Regions from separate parts of the [Clostridium] hylemonae DSM 15053 genome, predicted to be linked through region 2. Evidence: riboswitches for the same ligand, from Rfam matches in the RefSeq annotation. Region 2 holds a riboswitch; the other holds the start of a gene.
The links. Region 2 has a riboswitch for thiamine pyrophosphate ahead of thiM (hydroxyethylthiazole kinase). Riboswitches for the same ligand answer to the same signal wherever they lie in the genome.
Positions count from the first base shown of each region.

Region 1 (5,421 bases), 1.1 Mb from region 2:
GCAACATCATGGGTTACGGCAATCAGAAAGGCCATAAAAAAGTATACCGGGGCGCAGAATATAATGTTAATCTGCTGCCCAAGGTAAAAGTCGAGACTGTAGTTGAGGCTGATGCCGCACAGGAACTCATCAATATAATTATAGATGAGATCCGGACCGGTACTTACGGCGACGGCAAGATTTTCATGTATGAGGTTGAAGATGCCGTGCGTATCCGCACAGGAGAACGCGGTTCAGACGCTCTATAAAACATACTTTTTGTATCGACATAAGGAGGTAGTATTATGGATTTAGCAACATTAATGGAAAATGGGATGGATACCGCCCAGGCATCCGGCCTGCTGTTGAATGTAATGTGGACCATGGTCGGCGCGGTACTTGTATACTTTATGCAGGCAGGTTTTGCAATGTGTGAGGCGGGTTTCACACGGGCCAAGAATTCAGGCAACATTCTAATGAAGAACATGCTAGACTTCGTGCTTGGAAGTTTATTCTTCTTTATCTTCGGCTTCGCCATTATGCACGGTACAGACTGGAATGGCATTATAGGCATCAAAGGATTTTTTAATCCCGCGTCCCTGGCAGATGCCGATGGAATGATAAATGGACTTCCTGTCGGAGTGTTCATGATATTCCACACTGTATTTTGCGCAACTGCTGCAACGATCGTATCCGGCTCCATGGCAGAGAGGACAAAGTTCGCAGCTTATCTTGCATACAGTGCAGCGATCAGTATTATTATATATCCTGTTTCCGGTCACTGGATCTGGGGCGGAGGATTCCTGTCCCAGATGGGCTTTCATGATTTTGCGGGCTCTACTGCAGTACATATGGTAGGCGGGCTCTGCGCTCTGGTCGGCGCTAAGATTCTAGGGCCCCGTATTGGCAAATACACTAAAGACGGTAAGGCCAGGGCTATTCCCGGACATAACCTGCCTATCGCTGCCCTGGGCGTATTCATTTTATGGTTCTGCTGGTTCGGGTTCAACTGCGGCTCTACAACAGCCGCATCCACAAGCCTTGGTGATATTGCCATGACAACAAATCTCGCCGCCGCTGCCGCAACATTGATGGCCATGTGCGTAACATGGCTCCGTTATGGAAAGCCAGACGTGTCCATGACCTTCAACGGCGCTTTGGCCGGGCTGGTGGCGATCACTGCCGGCTGTGATGTAGTCAGCAGTTGGGAAGCGATTATTATAGGCCTTGTTGCCGGTCTGGTCGTAGTGTTCTCTATAGAAATCTTCGACCAGAAAATAAAAATTGATGACCCGGTAGGTGCTGTCAGTGTCCACGGTATCTGCGGTGCGCTCGGAACCATTCTCACAGGGGTCTTCGGAGAAGGCTGCAGTCTGGGGACACAGATAACAGGTGTAGCCAGCGTAGCCGCATACGTCCTTGTAATGGCATTTGTCATCTTTACCATCATCAACAAAACCATCGGGCTGCGCGTCAGCCGCGAGGAAGAAACAGAAGGCCTGGATGTACACGAACATGGCTCCAGTGCCTACGCCGATTTCAACTTCCGTTTATAAAAGCAACTCCTTAAAATAGCACAGAAAAATAAATGCCTGGAATTTTCTCCATCTCGTTGAAACGCACGTATGAGTTCGTATACAGCTATGCAGCTTATATTCCAACATTTTTTAGATGATCGTGCCCTGGAAAAAAACATGATAAACTTAAGAATCTGACAGCTTACACAGCTGCCAGATTCTCATTTTCCCCCGGTTTATTCGGATAATCGGGTCTCTCTTCTATTCTCTGGATAAATACAAACATCGTCGCCGCCACTGCCGCACATACAACTGTGACGATCCCTATCCTCATAATATCTGCCGACAGCCACTCCAGAAGCTCGTACTTCGTGGCCAGCACCGAGAAAATGTTCATGACGACATGAGCCGCTGCGGGCGCTTTTATCGAACCATACTTCTCATAAATATAAGCCAGCATCATTCCAAGCACAAAGCTGTAGATCATCTGCACTAAATTCACGTGCAGGATGGAAAATACAACGGATGAGTATATGGCGGCCTGCATATAGCCCCCTCTCGCTCTCAGGCGCTTAAACATAAGCCCGCGGAATACGAGTTCCTCACAGACTGGAATGAGAACGCCAAGGCAGATGATCTGTATGAGAAGCGGCGGCGTGTAGAGCACCTCCATCGTCTCCTCATAAGAGCTGCTCAGAGCGGACACTCCACTGATAGCGATCAGGTTGTTCAGTCCCCAGCACATGGCAACTGACATTACGAGCACAGCGCCATATTTCCATACCGGCGCCTTTTTGTTCGGCAGGATTCCGGATACCCGTTCCCTCACCCTGTCTCTGTGAAAGAGCACGATCATGACCGGTATCGTGATGAATGCAGCCGCCCCTTCGATCACGGTCTGCCACTTCATCAATTCCTCCAGTATGGCATTATACAGATTCATCATCTGGTCCTGATTCTCCATCGCTTTCATAGCTGTGTCATAATGCGCAGACATATATAAGAAAGAACACACCATAGCACCGGCCATCATCGTGGCAAAAGCAATTCCCCACTTGATGAGCAGCGGGCCCCACAGATGCATGAACCGCTTTCCGCCGCTCTCCGGGGGTACAGGCGGTGTTACATTTTGCTGTTGTTCCATAATAAACCTCACTTTCTTTCAATCACTCCCTCTATTCTACTTCTCATTAACCCAACATGCAATTAAAAAAGTATAAATTCTTTGAAACAATTCAAAGGGGTCAGACCCCTATGGCCATAGGGGTCTGACCCCTTTCGTACAACCCCCGTACTTGACACATTCTTATTTTCTGACTATTATAGTATTTGAACGGGGCGCCGAAACGGCTGAGATGTGCATGTCTTCGCACAGACCCTTATAACTTGATCCGGATAATGCCGGCGTAAGGAAGGAGAATTTAATATGTCAAAATCAAGTGTCAAAACAAGCACTTCTTCAGGTGCTGTCACAAAGAAACTCGTTTTTTCTGCAGTTGGAATCGCACTCGCAATGGTGACTTCTTACATTAAAGTATGGGAGATGCCCATGGGCGGTTCTGTCACATTATTATCCATGTTGTTCATCTGTCTTATCGGATACTGGTATGGGCCGAAGTATGGTATTCTGACCGGGGTTGCCTATGGCATACTTCAGTTTGTTGTAGATCCGTACATGCTCTCGATCCAGCAGGTAGTGCTCGATTATCCGCTTGCTTTCGGGGCGCTCGGATTGTCCGGTTTCTTTTCCGAACGGAAATATGGTCTGCAGGCCGGCTACATAGTGGGTGTCATCGGGCGGTTCATCTGTTCTCTTCTGTCCGGGGTCATCTTTTTTGCATCCTATGCACCGGAAGGAATGAATCCGTGGGCCTATTCCGCACTCTATCAGGGGTCCTACCTCGGCGCGGAGGCTGTGATCACACTTGTGATCGTATCGCTTCCGCCGGTCACTAAAGCATTGAAATATGTCAAAACGCAGACGAACGTGTAACAGGCAGGATGGATACAAGGATGAATATAAAACAAGAAATATATCCGCATTACTCTCCTAAAGGCGCAGTGGAATATTTTCTTGCACATCACAATGAGGCTAATATTATCAAGGATATTAAAGAGAACCAAGTTTTTCTTTGCTTTGACCTAAAGCGCAATGCCGTAGGTACAGTTACGATAAGGGAGAATGAAATATGCAGATTATTTGTTCTGCCCTCCCGCCAGGGTAACGGATATGGTACGGAATTGCTTGATCATGCAGAAAAAATAATCTCACATCAGTATTCAAAGATCATACTTTCCTCCTCACTGCCGGCAAAAAAATATATCAATACAGACGTGTATTCAAACAGCCGTGACTTAAAACTGTCACGGCTGTTTATTTTTTGTGAATCCACAATATGCAATTAACTATGTAAATACAGAGCGTTTAGTCAAATTTCTGACCCGGGAGCGGCATCTTCGGACAGCCAAACCTCTTAGCCCACCAGCTCGTTATAAATGGCGTTACAATGCAGGTCACCACTACCGATGCCGCGACCTGGACCGTAGCTGTCGCAACGTACGGCTCCCACGATGTGTCGATGAGCGCTACCGCCGCTGGAACCGCCACTGCATTGCCAGCAGTTGTGGCCACTGCCCATGCGGCATACCCGGGCCGCCTGCTGATGAACTTGTCAAAGACGAGAATAAACCCGCCGCCGACAAATACGGTGATAAGACCAAGCAGAATTCCAGGAAATCCCCCTTTGATTATACTCGTCAGATCGATCCCGGCACCGAGCGCAAAGCCTATCAGAGGAATGATCGCGGTTCCCATCGGAGCAAACAGTTCCCGCATCCCTTTGTCTATGTTACCGATCAGCATACCAAGAACGATCGGTATAATAGCTGCCAGCAGTGACATGAATGGGATATTTGCAAGACCGGAGGCTCCAAGCGCCACAAGTGTAAAGAACGGCCCGTCATTCAGCGCAAGCAGCGGAAAGCATCCGCAGTCAGCCTGGTCACCGTAATTTCCCATCAAAGTCAGGTAAACACTGCCGTTACTGTTCGTGACCGCACTGATAACAGCCAGCGTCGTAAGTCCAAAGACGCCTTCCATTCCCCATATCTTTCCGATTATGATTCCAAGCAGCGCTCCTACGGCAAACTTGGCCAGCAGGAGCACCCCTCCCCTTTTCAGTACCTTCGGCATGTCTTTCACCTGCAGGGCAGTTCCCATACAGAACAGCTGTGCCCCCAGCAGCGTAGATGTGCCCGCGCTTGAAAAAAGTGCGGTCGTAAGTCCCCCTATCTGGAGTGCATCCGGAAACAATGTGTTAATCAGACTTCCCAGCAGCAGCGGAATCACCATCATGCCTGCCGGAACTTTTTTTAAAAAATTTAGTATCATAATTATCCTCCTCATCTACTTCGATGCTTCTAACAACAGTCTCTCTACAATATCGATCCCTATATCCTCATAACCGCAGAAGCCGCCCTTTACCACTATCGGCAGTCCCTCATACGCTCCCATGATCCTTCCCACGTCGACCTGTGCCACAATATTATCGAGCGCCTGGATACATTCCACGCCGATCGTGCGGCAGACACTTTCCATCGTATCACCTCCGGTCAGCAAAAGGCCCGCGATCCGTTCCTTTCCCGCATATTCCAGTACACGTTTTGTAATTTCAGCCAGACCCCTGTTGATCAACGCAGAACTTGTTCCCGGCCTGTAGCCGCGCTTTCTGTCCTCTTCCTCCAGGTTCACCACCGTTCCATGCAGTGCTGTCTCAACAATGACCGCTCTCGTTCTATTTTGCTGCTCTAACAGACCAGTCACTTCACACACAGCCCTGCCTGTTTCCTTCTCCGCGTCACTTCCGCCTTCGAGCAGAGACAGTGGTGAGACACTGACCTTCTTATATTCACTGCCGTGCGCGCA
Region 1 covers NZ_CP036524.1:1,364,348-1,369,768, reverse strand. Annotated here, with positions in the region: gene LAJLEIBI_RS06340 (P-II family nitrogen regulator) at 1-248, shown strand, start outside; gene LAJLEIBI_RS06335 (ammonium transporter) at 285-1,535, shown strand; gene LAJLEIBI_RS06330 (CPBP family intramembrane glutamic endopeptidase) at 1,699-2,640, opposite strand; TPP riboswitch at 2,821-2,926, shown strand; gene thiT (energy-coupled thiamine transporter ThiT) at 2,923-3,489, shown strand; gene LAJLEIBI_RS19500 (GNAT family N-acetyltransferase) at 3,498-3,902, shown strand; gene LAJLEIBI_RS06315 (2-keto-3-deoxygluconate permease) at 3,922-4,887, opposite strand; gene LAJLEIBI_RS06310 (four-carbon acid sugar kinase family protein) at 4,903-5,421, opposite strand, start outside.
Region 1: another riboswitch for thiamine pyrophosphate. It lies ahead of thiT (energy-coupled thiamine transporter ThiT); the one in region 2 lies ahead of thiM (hydroxyethylthiazole kinase).

Region 2 (5,421 bases):
GCAGGACTCTCATATTGATAGGAGTGTTCAGCAAACTTATATTGAAGATCATGCTGCAGCTGCTTGCATGCCACAGCTTGTATTCTTTCGGGATACCGGACGATCTGCAGCTTTCATGGATATTTGCCGGGGTGATCGTGCTGCTTGTCAGCGATATATTCCGCAGAGGCTGTGAACTGCAGCAGTTTTCGGATGAGACGCTGTAAGGCTGAAGGAGACAGGATGAAAGAAAATAAGTGAAATTATCCGGTATGGCACTGCGTACCAGAAAAAAATCGATACGCTTATATAGCAAGGGGTGTAAAAATGGCAATAATACTGCGGCTTGACCGGGTGATGGCAGACCGGAAGATGTCATTGAATGAACTGTCAGTTAAGGTTGGCATCTCCAACGTCAACCTGTCAAATCTGAAGACCGGTAAGGTAAAGGCGATCAGATTCTCGACGCTGGAAGCCATCTGTGATGTGCTGGACTGCCAGCCCGGAGATATACTGGAATTTGAGAGAGAAGAAAAATAATAAATCCTTAAGATTTATGTCCCGCAATCTTAATAATAGTCTGGTAGAATATACCTGTTGAACTTCTGCTGTTCAATGGGTATATGTCACGTAGAAAGGAAGGGATAATCTGTGGAAATTATCGATCTTACCTACACAATAGACAAAGATATTCCGGTGTGGCCGGGGACACCGAAGCCGAGGCTCGGCAGTCTGTGCAGTTATGGAAAAGACGGTTTCAGAGAGACGGCTCTTGAACTGACGTCGCACATGGGGACGCATATGGACGCGCCGGCGCACTTATTTGCAAAAGGGAAGACGCTGGAGCAGTTTCCCGCGGCCCACTTTATCGGCAAGGCTGTGGTGATCGACTGTACCGGGATCAAAGAGGGAGAGTATATTACATGTAAATACATAGAACCGGTCAGAGAACTGGCGGACGCCGCTGATTTTCTGCTGTTTCGGACAGGCTGGGAGAAGTTCTGGGGACAGGAAGAGTATATGAGACGTTCTCCCGGTCTTGAAGTGGATACGGCGAAATATATCGCCAGGGCCGGTAAAAAAGGTGTAGGTATAGATACGATGAGCATTGACGCGGCTGAGGCAAGGGAACTGCCGGCGCATAAGGTGCTCCTTGGGACAAACCAGATGGTGATCATAGAGAATCTCTGCCGGCTTAAAGAGCTTGGGAGCGGGCTTTCAGATCTCATTGCCCTTCCCTTAAAATATGAATATGCCGACGGGGCGCCCGTGCGCGCCATGGCATATATCTGACAAAAGAACTGGACAAACTATGATCTCCGGCGATACAATAAAAAACGAACGAGTAAGAAAGGCAGGAGATTTTGTGAGAGAACAGTTGACGAAAAGTGATGTGCAGAAGATCAAGGAAGAGATAGAGTACCGGAAGCTGGTCGTGCGCAAAAAAGAGCTGGAGGCAGTGAAGGAAGCGCGGGCCCAGGGCGACCTGAGTGAGAATTTTGAATATAAGGCAGCCAAACAGGACAAGAACAGGAATGAAAGCCGCATAAGGTATCTGGAGAAAATGCTGAAAACGGCCAGGATCGTCTCGGATACGTCCCGGGAGGATGAAGTCGGAATCAACAATACGGTGGAACTGTATTTTGAAGAAGACGATGAGACAGAAAAGTACCGGCTCGTCACAAGTGTGCGCGGGAATTCGCTGGAAGGGCGCATCAGCATAGAGTCACCCCTTGGAAAAGCGATTCTCGGCCATAAAGAGGGGGAGCGCGTCAAAGTGACGGCAAACGGCGGCAGCGGGTATTATGTAGTGATCCGGGCCATTGATAAATCGTCGGATGAGAGCGGGGATACGATACGGAAGTATTGATGCTTTCGGCAGAACATAATTCTTTCATTGCAAAATCCGGAAAACGTAGTATAATAAAAATTGTGAAAACATCATAGCAACAAGGGGAGCTCGCGGAAAGCGGGCTGAGAGTAAGCTGTCAGTGCTTAGACCCGTAACCTGATTTGGATAATGCCAACGTAGGGATATAGCGTAAGTATTTTTAGCGGATATGTCAGACTTTGGCATATCCGTTTTTTCTGTTTTTAAAGGAGGATCAAGGAATGTTAGGAAACTGTATTGACGAGGTGAGAAAGCAGGGAACGCTCGTACACAACATCACAAATTATGTGACGGTCAATGACGTGGCCAATATACTGCTGGCGTGCGGAGGAAGCCCGATCATGTCGGATGAGGCGGAGGAAGTGGAAGAGATCACTTCCATCTGCAGCGGACTGAATATCAATATTGGGACGCTGAACAGACGGACGATAGAAGCCATGTACATTGCGGGCAGAAAGGCAAAAGAACTGGGACATACCGTGTTGCTTGACCCGGTCGGCGCGGGAGCCAGCAGTCTTCGGACAGAGACAGCGGCCAGGCTTATGAAAGAGATAAAGTTTGATGTTATCCGTGGAAATATATCAGAGATCAAGACGCTTTCCCGGGGGAGCGGAAGTACCAAGGGAGTAGATGCCGATGTGGCCGACGCAGTGACAGAGGATAATCTGGATGAGGCAGTGGCGTTTGTCAAAGCATTTGCGTCGGAGACAGGGAGTATCACCGCCGTGACAGGCGCCATCGACCTGGTCAGTGACGGCGCCGACTGTTACGTGATACGAAACGGCCGCCCTGAGATGGGCAGGATAACAGGCACCGGATGCCAGCTGTCCGGCATGATGACCGCTTTTGTGGCCGCCAATAAGGAGCAGAAGCTTAAGGCCGCGGCCGCCGCGGTATGCGCCATGGGGCTTGCGGGAGAGACGGGCTTTAAGTATATGCGGGAGGGCGGCGGAAATGCGTCCTACCGCAGCCTGATCATAGACGCGGTATACAATATGGATGGGAAAATACTGGATGAAGGAGCACGTTATGAAATTCGATAAAAAGAGTCTGCTGCTCTACGCAGTGACTGACAGAAGATGGCTGAAAGGCAGTACGCTTACCGCTCAGGTGGAAGAAGCGATCAGAGGCGGGGCGACGTTTATCCAGCTTCGGGAAAAGAACCTGGATGAAGAACAGTTCCTCCGGGAGGCACGGGAAGTACAGCAGCTTTGCAGAAGCTTTCATGTTCCGTTCGTCGTCAATGACAATGTGGAAATCGCGGCCGCCATAGACGCGGACGGAGTCCATGTGGGACAAAGTGATATGGAAGCCGGCGATGTACGGGCCAGGCTTGGACATGATAAGATCATCGGCGTGTCCGCCCAGACAGTGGAGCAGGCGCTGCTGGCACAGGAAAGGGGAGCGGACTATCTCGGCGTAGGCGCCGTGTTCTCCACCGGCTCCAAGGCCGACGCTGTGGAGGTGAGCCATGATACATTAAAGGAGATCTGCAGAGCCGTAGAGATACCGGTCATTGCCATAGGAGGGATCGGCAGGGAGAATGTGGACATGCTTGCGGGCAGCGGCATCTGCGGCGTTGCCGTTATCAGCGCGGTCTTCGGCGCCCCTGACATAAGACAGGCGGCCCGGGAACTGAGAGGGGCGGCAGAAAAGATGGTGGGAGTATGATCAGGGGAGCCATTTTTGATGTGGACGGGACACTGCTCGATTCCATGCCCATATGGGAGGAAGCCGGAGAACGTTATCTGACATCCAGAGAGATCGTGCCGGAGCGCGGTCTAGGGCAGAGGCTGTATCCTATGACGATGGAGGAAGGGGCCTGTTATCTGAAGCATACGTACGGGCTCCCTGAAAGCACCGGAGACATAATAAGCGGGATCAACCGTCAGATCGAACAATTCTACAGGTACAGCGCCCGTTTAAAGCCCGGGGCGGCAGAATTTCTCGAAGGCCTCAGGAAAAAAGGAGTCAGGCTTACGGCCGCAACGTCAAGCGACAGGCATCTGATCGAGGCAGCGTTTACCCGTCTTGGGATCGGACCGTACTTTGAGAGAATATTTACCTGCACCGAAGTGGGCGAGGGGAAGGATAAACCAAAGATATTCCGTGAGGCGGCGGCCTGTATGGGAACGGCGCCGGAGGAAACGCTTGTGTTTGAAGATGCATTGCATGCTATTGATACTTCCCTTGGATCCGGCTTTAAGACCGTTGGAGTTTATGACACTTCCAGTGAAGACCGACAGGAGGAGATCCGCGCCAAAGTACATATATACATGAGTGAATACAGAGCGTTTGATTTATTCTGGGAATCAGCATCAAGATGTTGATGTCAAGCGGCAGATTGGGGGCACCACCTTCGGCCGCTATATAAAATTAATGCTAATCCTTACATCACATGAGGAAATATTTGCGAAGAAAAGAGGAAGAAAAATGAGAACAGCATTAACGATCGCCGGAAGTGATTCCAGCGGAGGCGCCGGCATCCAGGCAGATATCAAGACAATGACGGCAAATGGCGTGTACGCCATGAGCGCAGTCACTGCACTTACTGCACAAAATACGACCGGCGTGACAGGAATCATGGAGGTAACTCCGCAGTTTCTAAAGGAGCAGCTCGACAATATATTTACAGATATCCGCCCTGACGCGGTGAAGATCGGAATGGTATCTTCCGGTCCGCTCATAGAGACGATAGCCGCAGCATTGCGAAAATACGGCGCTGAGCATGTGGTAGTCGATCCGGTCATGGTGGCCACAAGCGGCTCCAGACTCATAAGCGGCGACGCGGTCGCGGTACTGAAAGCAGAGCTTCTGCCGCTTGCGGAAGTGCTGACGCCAAACATTCCGGAGACGGAAGAGCTGTCCGGGATGCCTGTAAGGACAGAAGAAGATATGGCCGCAGCAGCGGAGTATATCGGCAGGACGTATCACTGTGCCGTACTCTGCAAAGGAGGCCACCAGCTTAACGATGCCAATGACCTGCTGTACCGGGACGGCGGCTTGCGATGGTTCCGGGGAAAGCATATCGACAATCCGAACACGCACGGGACCGGCTGTACACTGTCAAGCGCCATTGCGTCAAATCTTGCGAAGGGGTACGACATGGCGGACGCGGTAGAACGGGCGAAGGCATATATATCAGGCGCGCTTTCCGCCATGCTGGACCTCGGACACGGAAGCGGTCCGATGAATCATGCATTTGACCTGAGAAGCGAATTTATTGAAACGGAACATATGGACGGGGAGGTGTGGCTGTAATGGAAAAGAGGCGTACTTCTTTATTTGAAAACGGGCTGATCTGGTTCGGCGCGGGTGTTTCCATCGCCGAGATCCTCACCGGCACTTATCTGGCGCCGCTTGGGTTCGGGAAAGGACTGGCCGCCATCCTCATCGGCCACGTCATCGGGTGTACCATGCTCTTTTTTGCCGGCCTCATTGGAGCCAGGACGAGAAAAAGCGCCATGGAGACTGTTAAAATGAGCTTTGGACAAAAAGGCAGTCTGCTCTTTTCTCTGTTAAATGTACTGCAGCTGGCCGGCTGGACCGCG
Region 2 covers NZ_CP036524.1:292,743-298,163, forward strand. Annotated here, with positions in the region: gene LAJLEIBI_RS01390 (DUF2975 domain-containing protein) at 1-206, shown strand, start outside; gene LAJLEIBI_RS01395 (helix-turn-helix domain-containing protein) at 307-519, shown strand; gene LAJLEIBI_RS01400 (cyclase family protein) at 631-1,272, shown strand; gene greA (transcription elongation factor GreA) at 1,346-1,849, shown strand; TPP riboswitch at 1,922-2,031, shown strand; gene thiM (hydroxyethylthiazole kinase) at 2,092-2,913, shown strand; gene thiE (thiamine phosphate synthase) at 2,900-3,541, shown strand; gene LAJLEIBI_RS01420 (HAD family hydrolase) at 3,538-4,200, shown strand; gene thiD (bifunctional hydroxymethylpyrimidine kinase/phosphomethylpyrimidine kinase) at 4,304-5,131, shown strand; gene cytX (putative hydroxymethylpyrimidine transporter CytX) at 5,131-5,421, shown strand, end outside.